Regions from separate parts of the Bacillus sp. 7894-2 genome, predicted to be linked through region 2. Evidence: predicted binding sites of a transcription regulator. Region 2 holds the regulator's gene; each other region holds the start of a gene.
What was found. The regulator LexA, encoded in region 2, represses DNA repair genes until DNA is damaged. The targets are predictions, from matches to a motif close to CGAACATATGTTCG.
Positions count from the first base shown of each region.

Region 1: uvrB (excinuclease ABC subunit UvrB) is a predicted target of LexA. The motif match lies at 1,828-1,841, and genes of this name have one in related genera.
Region 3: CHI10_RS13475 (Y-family DNA polymerase) is a predicted target of LexA. The motif match lies at 1,763-1,776, and genes of this name have one in related genera.

Region 1 covers NZ_NPDG01000036.1:469-4,750, forward strand. The annotation lists gene CHI10_RS06355 (M20 family metallopeptidase) at 1-786, shown strand, start outside; gene CHI10_RS06360 (alpha/beta-type small acid-soluble spore protein) at 943-1,218, opposite strand; gene CHI10_RS06365 (DUF2198 family protein) at 1,370-1,606, shown strand; gene uvrB (excinuclease ABC subunit UvrB) at 2,001-3,980, shown strand; gene uvrA (excinuclease ABC subunit UvrA) at 3,988-4,282, shown strand, end outside.
Region 2 covers NZ_NPDG01000004.1:129,032-133,313, forward strand. The annotation lists gene CHI10_RS01055 (MerR family transcriptional regulator) at 1-402, shown strand, start outside; gene glnA (type I glutamate--ammonia ligase) at 502-1,836, shown strand; gene CHI10_RS01065 (DUF4257 domain-containing protein) at 1,949-2,233, opposite strand; gene lexA (transcriptional repressor LexA) at 2,514-3,137, opposite strand; gene yneA (cell division suppressor protein YneA) at 3,295-3,627, shown strand; gene CHI10_RS01080 (YneB family resolvase-like protein) at 3,637-4,282, shown strand, end outside.
Region 3 covers NZ_NPDG01000089.1:38,263-42,544, forward strand. The annotation lists gene CHI10_RS13470 (YolD-like family protein) at 26-361, opposite strand; gene CHI10_RS13475 (Y-family DNA polymerase) at 377-1,636, opposite strand; gene CHI10_RS13480 (SDR family NAD(P)-dependent oxidoreductase) at 1,894-2,688, opposite strand; gene CHI10_RS13485 (MBL fold metallo-hydrolase) at 2,689-3,663, opposite strand.

The DNA of each region.
Region 1 (4,282 bases), on a different contig from region 2:
GGAAGTGCAAAAGGAAGCTTTGTGAAGCATGGCTTGCTTGATGGCATTGATGCCGCCCTCATGGTTCATCCGTCAAACCATACCCGTCTGACCAGTTCATCACTGGCCGTTGATCCGCTTGACTTCGAATTTATCGGCAAGCCTGCCCATGCAGCAGCTTCACCGGAGGAAGGAATCAATGCCCTTGATGCAGTTATTCAGCTGTTTAACGGAATAAATGCTCTCCGTCAGCAATTGAAGGATGATGTGCGAATCCATGGAATTATTACTCATGGCGGGGATGCACCAAATATTATCCCTGAGTATGCAAAAGCCAGATTCTTCATCCGTGCTTCAACCAGAACAAGTTTAAATGAGGTAACACGGAAGGTTAAAGCTGTCGCAGAAGGCGCCGCACTGGCAACAGGAGCTAAGCTGAATGTCATTGCTTTTCAAAACGAAGTAGATAACCTGCTGTTAAACAAGACATATGACCAGGTGTTTAAAGAAGTGATTGAAGACTTGGGGGAAACCGTAGTGGAAGGGGACCGGGATGGAATCGGTTCGACAGATGCCGGCAACATCAGCCAGGTGGTGCCAGCCATTCACCCTTATATTAAAATTGGTGCGGATGATCTCGTTGCTCATACTGTTCCGTTCCGGGAAGCAGCCGCATCTGCAAAAGGAGATGAAGCGCTGCTTACGGGAGCGAAAGGACTGGCACTCACTGCCTTCCAGCTGATAACGGAACCGGAACTGCTTAAATCCATTAAACAGGAATTTCTAGAACGAAAAGCTGCTGAATAAGAACAAAAGCTATCCTTTTGCGGGATAGCTTTTCCTCTTTATTGTGAGAGTTTTCCTCATATTTAAGGGGTGTTTCCCTGGTTTGCTGAGTCTTTTCCTTAAATCAAGTGTTCGTTTCCCCAATTTCACCATTCTTTTCCCAAAGTTCACATTTGCCTACTGTTCCTTCATCCGTTCCTGTGCTATCCGGATAAGTTCCTTCACCATGCTGCCGCCAATCTTTCCTCCAACAGTTCCTGCCTGTTTGGATGTAAGCCGGCCATTATAGCCTTGCTTCAAAGGCACACCTGCCTCCTCAGCAATTTCATATTTCACTGCGTCAGGATTTTCTCTGTCAACATGATATCCCTGGTTCGCCATTACCTGATTTTTCAGCTGGTCCAATGCACCTCTTGATTCCGGTACTAGCGGGCGTCTCTTTCTTCTGGCCATGAAGCATTCCTCCATAAAAAGTTCATTTTTCTTATTATGTGAAAGAACGCTTGGAATAACACTGAAAAAACTTGTACATCCTCCGGTGAAAAGCTATTCTAATGGTAGAAACCTTGAGTTTTTTGTGAAAAACCAAAAGAAGGTGTTTTAAATGGGGTTAAAATACTTGTCAGCGCTTCTGCTTCCTGGACTGCTGGTATTGTTTTTTACAAGAGTCAGCTATAATCGTGTAATCGGGCTGGTGCTGACGGTGGGACTTATTGCTGCTTCTGTATATAAAGGCTACACCAATTCATTTGCCCTAATCGTTATAGACGCATTTTCACTGACTGTCGGGTTTTGGTATGCCCAAAAATTAAAGCCGAAAATAAAGCCAAGTGCGGAATAAATTTTGCAGAGCCTGTCGAACAAACCTTTCGACAGGTTTTTTATTTAATTATTTAACAGCTGTTTTTAGGCATCCGTCATATCAGCTTTTAATGGAATTCAATCAAACGTTTGATTAAACTTAAAGCAATCAATCAAACGTTTGATTAACCTTTCTTCGACAATCCCCTCAATATTTCGGCATATTTCCCAAGCAATATTTTCTTAGCAAAAACAGAAAAACGAATATCCGTTCGCATATTATTGGTTTGTTTTAGGCTCTTTGTGGTAGAATGATGATATGAGTTTTGAGTAAAAAACTGACAAATCAGCTGCGCATCCCGGATTTTAAATTATTTCAATGCTGGTTTGTGTTTAATATATAGAAAAAAGCAATTTGAACGGGAGGCTTTTAGGTGAAGGATCAATTTGAATTAGTCTCAAAATATTCCCCGCAGGGCGACCAGCCGCGGGCAATCAAAGAAATAGTGAAGGGAATCAATTCCGGCAAGAAACACCAGACACTTCTGGGTGCGACAGGAACGGGTAAGACCTTCACGATTTCGAATGTCATAAAAGAAGTAAACAAGCCGACGCTTGTTATTGCACATAATAAAACACTTGCAGGTCAGCTATACAGTGAATTCAAGGACTTTTTTCCAAACAATGCGGTTGAGTATTTTGTCAGCTATTATGACTATTATCAGCCTGAGGCGTATGTGCCTTCGACAGATACTTTTATTGAAAAAGATGCAAGCATCAATGACGAAATTGATAAGCTTCGCCACTCGGCTACTTCCTCCCTGTTTGAGAGGAATGATGTCATTATTATTGCCAGTGTCTCCTGCATATATGGTTTGGGATCGCCTGAAGAATACCGAGAAATGGTGCTGTCCTTAAGAACCGGAATGGAGATTGAGAGGAACCAGCTTCTTCACAGGCTCGTTGACATCCAGTACGAGCGCAATGATATCGACTTCCAGCGCGGTACCTTCCGTGTACGCGGAGATGTTGTCGAGATTTTCCCGGCATCACGGGATGAGCATTGTATCCGTGTAGAATTTTTCGGAGACGAAATAGACCGGATCCGTGAAGTGGATGCCCTAACAGGTGAAATAATGGGTGAACGTGAGCATGTGGCGATTTTCCCGGCATCCCACTTCGTAACGCGTGAAGAGAAACTGCGAATCGCCATCCAGAACATTGAAAATGAACTGGAAGTGCGCCTGGCTGAATTAAGAGAAAACGATAAGCTTCTAGAAGCCCAGCGCCTCGAGCAGCGGACCCGCTATGACCTTGAAATGATGAGGGAGATGGGTTTTTGTTCCGGCATTGAAAACTACTCCCGTCATCTTACGTTAAGGCCTCCTGGTTCAACACCATATACCCTTCTGGATTACTTTCCGGAAGACTTCCTGATTGTGATTGATGAATCGCACGTAACTCTGCCGCAAATACGCGGGATGTTTAATGGTGACCAGGCAAGAAAATCCGTGCTTGTGGACCATGGTTTCCGTTTGCCTTCAGCGATGGATAACAGGCCTCTTACGTTTACCGAATTCGAAAAGCATGTGAAGCAGGCTGTCTTTGTTTCGGCAACTCCCGGCCCTTATGAGCTTGAGCATACACCGGAAATGATTGAGCAGATCATCCGCCCAACCGGCTTGCTTGATCCTACAATTGATATCCGTCCAATCGAAGGTCAAATTGATGACCTCATTGGCGAAATCCAGGATCGTGTTGAGAAAAACGAACGTGTGCTTGTCACCACTTTAACGAAGAAAATGTCTGAGGATTTAACAGACTACTTAAAGGAAATCGGCATTAAAGTTCAGTACCTGCACTCAGAGGTGAAAACGCTTGAGCGGATTGAGATTATACGGGAGCTTCGTCTTGGCAAGTACGATGTGCTGGTCGGGATCAACCTTCTGCGGGAGGGACTGGATATTCCTGAAGTATCCCTTGTTACCATACTTGACGCTGATAAAGAAGGCTTCCTCCGTTCGGAACGTTCACTCATCCAGACGATGGGGCGTGCAGCACGTAATGCAAACGGCCATGTCATCATGTATGCAGACCGGATTACGGACAGCATGGAGAAAGCCATCAGTGAAACAAAGCGCCGCCGTTCCATCCAGGAAGAGTACAATGAGAAGCATGGCATCACGCCAATGACTATTCAGAAGGATATTCGCGATTCGATCCGTGCAACCCATGCGGCAGAAGAGCAGGAAGAATACCAGCCGTCAGCAAAGCTCGGCAAGCTGAACAAGAAAGAGCGCGAGAAGCTGATCGGCGATATGGAAAAAGAAATGAAGGAAGCGGCCAAATCCCTGAACTTCGAAAGGGCTGCCGAGCTTCGTGATTTAATATTAGAGCTGAAAGCGGAAGGATGACGTAAAAATGGCGATGGATAAACTGATTGTAAAGGGTGCCAGAGCCCATAATCTGAAAAATATAGATGTCACCATTCCAAGAGATAAGCTTGTCGTCCTGACCGGACTTTCAGGTTCAGGTAAGTCCTCTCTGGCCTTTGATACGATTTATGCAGAAGGGCAGCGCCGCTATGTGGAATCATTATCTGCTTACGCGCGGCAATTCCTCGGCCAGATGGATAAGCCTGATGTGGATGCGATTGAAGGCCTGTCACCTGCCATTTCAATTGACCAAAAAACGACTAGCCGAAATCCTCGTTCCA
Region 2 (4,282 bases):
GGAAGCGAAATTCGCCGTTCCATGCCGCTTTTCCCAATTGGTACTGTTATGCAGCTGACTGACCTGACCGCCAGGCAGATTCGCTACTATGAAGAGCACCAATTAATTTCTCCAGCTAGAACTGACGGAAATAGAAGGCTTTTTTCCTTAAACGACATCGATGTCCTTCTCGAAATTAAAGATTTAATTGATCAAGGCATTAATATGGCGGGGATCAAGCAGCTATTTTTTGTTAAAGAACAGCAAGCACTAACTGAAACAATGAATAAACAAGCTGAAAAAGCGAGACGCGATTTATCGGATGAAGAAATCCGGAAGCTTCTGCGCAAGGAAATTGTGCAGGCTGGCCGTTTTAATCGCTCTTCATCCCGGCAGGGCAGCATCCAACGCTTTTTCCATTAAGAAAGCCTTTTTAGCTCGTTGATAATGTCTTGGATTTCCAGGCGCACATTAACAGAGCAAAAAATAAATCACTATGTAAATTTAAGGGAGGAAATACCAATGGCGAAGTTTACCAAAGAAGATATTAAACGTATTGCAGAAGAGGAAAATGTGAAATTTGTCCGTTTACAGTTTACGGATATTCTTGGAACAATCAAGAATGTGGAAATTCCGATCAGCCAGCTTGAAAAAGCGCTTGATAACAAAATGATGTTTGATGGATCTTCAATCGAAGGTTTCGTGCGCATTGAAGAGTCAGACATGAATCTATATCCAGACCTTGATACTTGGGTGGTGTTTCCTTGGACTGCGGAAAAAGGCAAAGTGGCACGTTTGATTTGTGATATCTACAATCCGGATGGAACTCCATTTCTTGGCGATCCGCGCAGCAACCTGAAACGCATTCTAAAAGAAATGGAAGACCTTGGATACACTGATTTTAACTTAGGGCCTGAACCGGAATTCTTTCTTTTCAAGCTTGACCATGCAGGGGAGCCGACTCTGGAACTGAACGACAATGGCGGATACTTCGACCTTGCTCCGACTGATCTTGGCGAAAACTGCCGCCGTGATATCGTGCTGGAGCTCGAAGAAATGGGCTTTGAAATTGAAGCTTCCCACCATGAGGTGGCACCTGGCCAGCACGAAATCGACTTCAAATATGCGGATGCTCTAACAGCTTGTGACCAAATCCAGACATTTAAGCTTGTTGTTAAAACCATTGCCCGAAAGCACGGCTTGCATGCAACATTCATGCCGAAGCCATTATTCGGTGTCAGCGGATCCGGAATGCACTGCAACGTTTCACTATTCAAGGATGGCAAAAATGCATTCTTCAATGAAACCGGCGATCTTCAGCTAAGTGATGACGCCCGCCACTTTATTGCTGGTATCGTGAATCATGCAACTGCATTTACAGCAGTGACAAACCCTATCGTTAACTCATACAAGCGTCTGGTACCAGGCTATGAAGCACCTTGCTATGTTGCCTGGTCTGCTCAAAACCGTTCACCTCTTATCCGTATCCCTGCTTCCCGCGGAGTAAGTACACGTGTTGAGGTGCGGAGCGTTGACCCTGCTGCGAACCCATACCTTGCGATGGCTGTATTATTAAAAGCTGGCCTGGACGGAATCAAAAATAAAATGACTCCTCCTGCACCAGTGGACCGCAATATCTATGTAATGACAAAAGAAGAGCGTGAGGAAGAAGGAATCAAGGATCTGCCTCCTACATTGGCAGCAGCGCTTGAAGAGCTAAAGAGAGATGAGGTAATTGTTTCTGCTCTCGGCGATCACATTTTCGAACATTTCATTGAAGCGAAAGAAATCGAGTGGGATATGTTCCGTACGCAAGTGCATCCATGGGAGCGCGAGCAGTACCTGAGCATGTACTAAGAAAATATGACAACCCCTGGCTGATAAAGTCAGGGGTTTTTTTTATGAAAAATGCAAAAACCCCGTTTCAATTGAACGAGGTTTTAACTAATTTCTATCTCTCTGCATCTCTCTATTCTTTGTGTCTTATTTTTAAGAAATCGAGACATGTCAGTAGTGCATCTCCTCCAAATCCTGCAATCACCGCCAGTAGAACTACCTTTAAGGCAGAGTCAGGATCTGAAGATACGACCAAAAAAACAGCCGCTAAAGCCCCCATGATTACCTCTTCAAAGACCCCCAGATAGATGAACTTTTTTGTCCTTCTGGGTTTAACCATTTTGCCTTCTTTCCGAATATGTCCAACGACACCAACCAGCCCACCAATCAACAAAGCGAAGGTAATGTTCAAAAACATTTTTACTTCACACTCCTAAAGTCGAGATTTTGGACAAGCGACCTTAGGTTGATTCTCGGTGTATTACCATTATATTGAAAATGAATATAAAATAACATGCATAAAAATACCGAATTTTCTGAACAACAAAATAGTCATACATGACTGTAACCTTATGCTAAAAGAAAAGTATCAGTTACTTTCGTAGGATTTAACTGATAGTACCAGGTAATAGGAACTGATTACCTTCTTAATATTGGAAAAAACAAAAAGCAGGCAGCGATGCCTGCTTTTGAATCTATTAATGCATATGACGGTATACGCCTATAACCTTGCCAAGAATAGAAACATTGCGGAGGATAATTGGTTCCATTGTCGAGTTTTCGGGCTGCAGACGGATAAAATCTTTTTCTTTAAAGAATCTTTTGACCGTTGCTTCATCTTCCTCTGTCATAGCCACCACGATATCCCCATTATTGGCAGTGCTCTGCTGTTTGACAATTACATAATCTCCATCAAGGATTCCGGCTTCAATCATACTTTCGCCCATGATTTCAAGCATGAAAACATGCTCGTCAGCAGGAGCCATTCTTTCCGGAAGCGGGAAGTATTCCTCAACATTTTCAATTGCCGTTATCGGCTGTCCTGCAGTTACTTTACCTACGATTGGAACATTAACTGCACTGACCTTGGGAATGTTAGAAGCCTCGTCCAAATCTAAAATTTCAATAGCACGCGGTTTTGTAGGGTCCCTGCGAATCAGTCCTTTGCTTTCAAGCCTTGCGAGATGGCCGTGAACGGTCGAGCTTGAAGCCAGACCGACTGCTTCCCCAATTTCCCTTACAGAAGGAGGATATCCTCTTAATTTAACTTCTTCTTTTATAAACTCCAATATATCTTGCTGCCTTTTTGATAATTTCACCATCTTTACGCACCTCGTATGTGTTTTTATTGTCTCAATTATAGCATCAATTACCATTTGATACAAACATAAGTTCGAATATTTGTTGACACAAAACAAGTGTTCGGTCTATAATGAAAACATCAAATACGAACATACATTCTTTTAGAGGTGGTATATCATGCTGAACAAATTGTGGAAATCATATTCTTATGCTATTATTCTCTTCGCTTTAAGTGTGGCAGCATCATTTATAATGCTCATGCAAATAGAAACGCCTGATACGGAAAAGTTTGTGAAAGTCACTGTTGCAGAAGGTGATTCTTTATGGGAGATTGCTGAAAATTTTTCTTCTGAGCATTCTCTTACAAAAGATCAATTTATAAATTGGGTAGAACGAAATAATGGGATAGCGGCAGGTAGGATTTTTCCGGGTGATGAAATTGTTATTCCAGTAAAAGCCCTGGATGACCAGCCATATAAAGAGCTTGCCAGTTCAGACCTTAACGAATAAGGAGAAGTTATGAAAGCAATAATTTACTGCAGAGTTAGTACAACAAAGGATACTCAGGAAACATCCCTTTCAAGACAGGAAGAAGAGCTTTTGAACCTGGCAAAAACGCATGACTTTGATGTAGTCAAGGTCATCCGTGAACAGGCCAGCGGATACGATCTCGAAAGAGACGGTATATTGGTCCTTTTAGACTTAATTAAAAAAAAGGATATTAAAGTTGTTCTAATCCAGGATGAAACAAGGCTGGGGAGGGGAAATGCCAAGATTGCGATTCTCCATTGCATATTTAAAGAAGAAGTCCAGTTATATAGCATCTCGAATAACGGAAAGCTGGAGCTTTCGGAATCAGATTCGATGGTCCTCAGTATCGTAGGGATGGTAGAGGAGTATCAGAGAAAGCTGCATAACATCAAAATCAAACGCGGCATGCAACGGGCTGTTGATAAAGGATACAGGCCCGAGAAAAACCTAAGTAATCAGGGAGTAAATGGCGGCAGGGAAAGAATAGAGGTGCCGATAGAGGAAATTGTCCGGTTGAGGAAAAACGAGTTAACGTTTGCTGAAATTGCAGCTACGCTTAGAGGTTTTGGCTATAATATTTCCAAAGCAACTGTCCATAGAAGGTATAAAGAACATATTGATTCACTTGCTGAGT
Region 3 (4,282 bases), on a different contig from region 2:
TTGAATTCATCCAGTTCAGACAGCACTATTCTTCCGTAAACCGGGCATCCGCTATATCATTAATGGAGATACGGTGAATATCCCCAAACCGATCAACAATATGAAGCTTTTGGCCAAGGTCATCCCAATAATGGATGCTCCCGATGACCAGTTCATAATTTCTGCCCCTGTAATGTGTAAGTGTGACGTTCTTTTGAAATTCCATTGCCTCTGAAAGAATTTCATTCATATATTCAAGCTTCTGCTCATCCAATTCCCGCTTTTGCTCGTATGTGTCTTCCTTTGCCCAGTCTCTTAAGAGCTTTACATGTTCCGGCAGCATCATGGAAGTCCATTTAATTCTGCCCCGATCGCGAATCATAAGCTGACCCCCCTTTTACATTTTATGGCCGCCAACCAATGTCGCACGGTGTTTGGCGGTTCCTGCACCTGTATAAGAAACGGCTCTCAGCAGAGCTCCTCCTCCAAACTTGGAGCGGATCCGGTCGACAGTATAGCCGAGCTCCCTTTTTTTCCAGCCATCCAAGTCGAACAGACTCAGCTGCATTTCGCTATCATCCGTAATATTGCCGAGGGAAATGGAAATCTGCCGTACTGTTTTCCCCTCATAATTCTCGTCAAAAAGCTCGAGGCAGACCCGATAAAGATCCATCGTAATATTGGTTGGCTGATCAACGGTCCTGGAGCGGTAAAAACCCCCTCCGAATTCATCCTGGCTGTAGCCAAGGCCAAAGCTGATGGTTCTGCCGGCTTTGCGGTGGCTGCGGGCCCTTCTTGCCACTTCTTCACACATCTCAAGGACCACATGCTTAATTTCCTTTTCCTCTTTGTAATCCCTCAGTAATATCTGGCTTTTACCGAAGCTGATCTGTCCTGCCATGATCGGCGCGCCTATTTCCGACAAATCAATCCCCCATGCGTGGTGATAGAGCTGATTGCCCATAATCCCAAACTTCTTCTCGAGCTTAGCCAGATCATAGCGGGCAAGCTGGCCGACTGTAAAAACCCCCATTCCATTCAATGTCTTTTCAACACGGCGGCCGATGCCCCACATTTCCCGTAACGGGGATATATTCCACAGCTTTGTTTTTACATCTCCATACGTCCATTGTGCAACTCCCCTTTTTTTCGCCTCAAGATCCAGGCAGAGCTTTGACATTAGTAAATTAGGCCCTATTCCTATGGCACAGGGAAGCTGAAATTCCCGTTCAATATCATCTTTTATTTTCCAGGCAATCGTCTGGGCATTACCCCAGAGATGCACTGCGCCGTCTACTTTTATAAAGCTTTCATCGACACTGTACGTATGGATGGCCTCCTTGGGGACATAACGGTTAAACACCCTGGTGATTTCAGTGGAGATTCTTAAATAAGTCGCCATTTTCGGCTCCTCAATTCTAATGCGCGGATCTTGGGGGACCTCAAAAAGACGGGACCCTGTCTTTATTCCAAACTCTTTTTTCATTCGCGGAGAGGCCGCCAGAACAACGCTCCCCTTCCGTTCCACATTCCCTGCAATTACAAGATAGCAGTCAAGAGGATCCAGACCAAGCATGACAGCAGAACAGCTTGCATAAAAGCTCTTCATATCAACACACAAAATTTGATCGTTCGGCATTGAGCTGTAATCAATCATGACTTCGACATCCTCCTTCAAAAAAACATAAGGCTCTGCTTATCAGCTTCTATGCTGCATAGCCCCTCTGAACCCAAAAATATTACAGGAACATCCGTTCTGTATATGTATACCCATTATATTAAGCGAATATGCGTTCGGTTTCAATGGAAATTTTACGCGGTTTTTCTTAAAAGTGGTTCTTTCTCCCCGGGATAGACGCCTCACCAGCCAAAAACAAAAGAAGCTGCAGGCATTGGGCTGCAGCTTCTAGCTTCTTATTTTTGATTGAATGCGCGCTTTCCAATTTTTTCGAACAAGCCCGGAAAAAGGGCATAGATGATGCTCCCCGCATTCATCCACCGCGGAAGGTTGATTTCCCTGACCGGTCGGAGCATGGCATTGACTACCTTGCGGGCCACGTATTCAGGCTTAAGCATAAATTTGCTGACATTTTTCACGTATGTGCCCCTTTCATCTGCAATCGTAAAGAAATTGGTTTCAATCGGTCCGGGGTTAACTGCAGTCACAAATACATTGCTGTCAGCAAGCTCCATCCGAAGGCTGTTTGTATAGCCAAGAACCGCATGCTTGGTTGCGGAATAGACACTCGATTTCGGTGTGGCCATTTTGCCGGCCTGTGAAGCGATATTAATAATATGGCCGCTCCTCTGTTTCCTCATCACTGGGAGCACCATGCTCGTGCAGGCCATTAAGCCAACAACGTTTACATCAAACATTCCCTTTATTTCTTCAACTTTTGCTTCATGCGCCTCGCGGAAAACACCGAAGCCGGCGTTATTCACAAGCACATCTATGTGACCAGACCGGGCAATGATCTCTGAAAAAACAGCCGAAACTTTGTCAGTGTCTGAAACATCAAGCTTATACACATGTACATCGACTGAAAAGCGCTTCCGCAAGTCTGCCTGCAGCTCCTGCAATTTGTCAAGGCTGCGGGCAAGAAGGACAAGATTTGCTCCCCTTTCGGCACAAAGGACGGCCATTTGGGCCCCAATTCCGCCTGATGCACCGGTGATAATCACATTTTTATTTTTTAATCGGTCTGACAATCAAACCACCTCTTTTGATGCGGAATACAAGAATGCTTCATCCTCTTTATTTATATAAATCTCTCCTATTGAATGCAAATAGTCAAGCTGTGCGATTGTTTCAGAAATGGTCAGGGAAAGCTCCTTCTCATAAACCTTCGGAAAAAGGCGGCGGCACACCTCAAAAACAGTGAGCGATTCGGACTCGAGCCATGCCTTTACTTTCATTGCCCGCTCATGCTGGCGGCCAAGCCTTTCGCTTATTAACCCATTCACATTTGTAATATCCTCCCCATGTCCGGAATAAAAAAGGGATATCGGCAGCTGCCGCAGTTTTTTCAGAGACTCGTTATACTGAAGCTGCGGCTTCGGCCTTTCCGCATTGCCGGGAAGCGGCGGCTCCAGGATAGGGTTAGGTGAAATGTGTGCAAGCAAATGGTCTCCTCCAAGGAATACACCATCTTTCTCCCTGAATAAACCTATATGGCTCTGTGCATGCCCGGGGGTCTCCGTTACCGTCCAACCGTTAAGCCCTTCAGGCTGGCTGCCTTCCTTCAGCTCTCCTGTCAGGGTACGATTGCAGGAATAGCGCAAAGTCTTTTTCATTTTGTTAATAAAGGAAGCATACCTTTCAGGAATTCCAAATTCGTTAAACAGTTTTATGTAAAACTCATCATGAAATTTTAGAAATTCGTCAGTACGGGACAGCCACCTTTGGTTAAACGGGTGCCCGAACACATCAAGATTGTCCGGGAAAAAGTCAAGCAGTCCGGCATGATCGGGATGATGATGCGTGAGAACAACCTGTTCAAAATCACCGGGAGTTAAATTCAGCTCTTTAAGCTGGGATTTTAAAGCTTCCCATGCTTCATCCGTTTTAGGCCCGGCATCGACAAGAGTCAGCTTTTCCCCTTTTACTGCATATACATTAACGTCGCCGACAGGAAAAGGAGTCGGGATAACAATCTTTGCAATACCATCCTTCCATTTTGCCATTTTACAATCCCCCTAAAATCACTATATTTAAATAAAATAAAGCTGTTTTTCTATATACTTCCGCAGGCATGCTCCCTTTAAGTAAATTGTTCTGTTATCCCCTTAAAATATCAGCATTTGCCATACGCACATATTAACGGAATTCAATAACATAATTTAGAAATTTACATATATAAAAATAAGTGTACCGTTCTTTTTAGTAATTGTCATTATTTTCACATAATTTTTATGTAATATTGATAATTTTTCAAAAAATACTTCTTGACAACTAAGTGTGTCTTCTTGCATAATCACAATTAAAATTTGATTTTCACAAATCAAAGCTGTACTTCTGTACAGCAGAAAAATAGCGATGAATAAGATTAGTAAATGGAAAACGGCGAAAGAGAGTGAAGCTCGAACGGCTGAAAGGCTTCACCGTCCACTTGACCATTGAACCTGCCTTATGAGCTGTTAGGAAAACCTAAACGCACCCCCGGCGTTATCGGGATCGAGATGCCTTTTCAAAAACACAGCGGCTGCGGCAGGCGGCTGCACGAAGAAAGAAAAGGCAATGAAGGTGGTACCGCGGAAGCAAAGTCTTTTCGTCCTTTACTGGATGGAAAGGCTTTTTTATTTT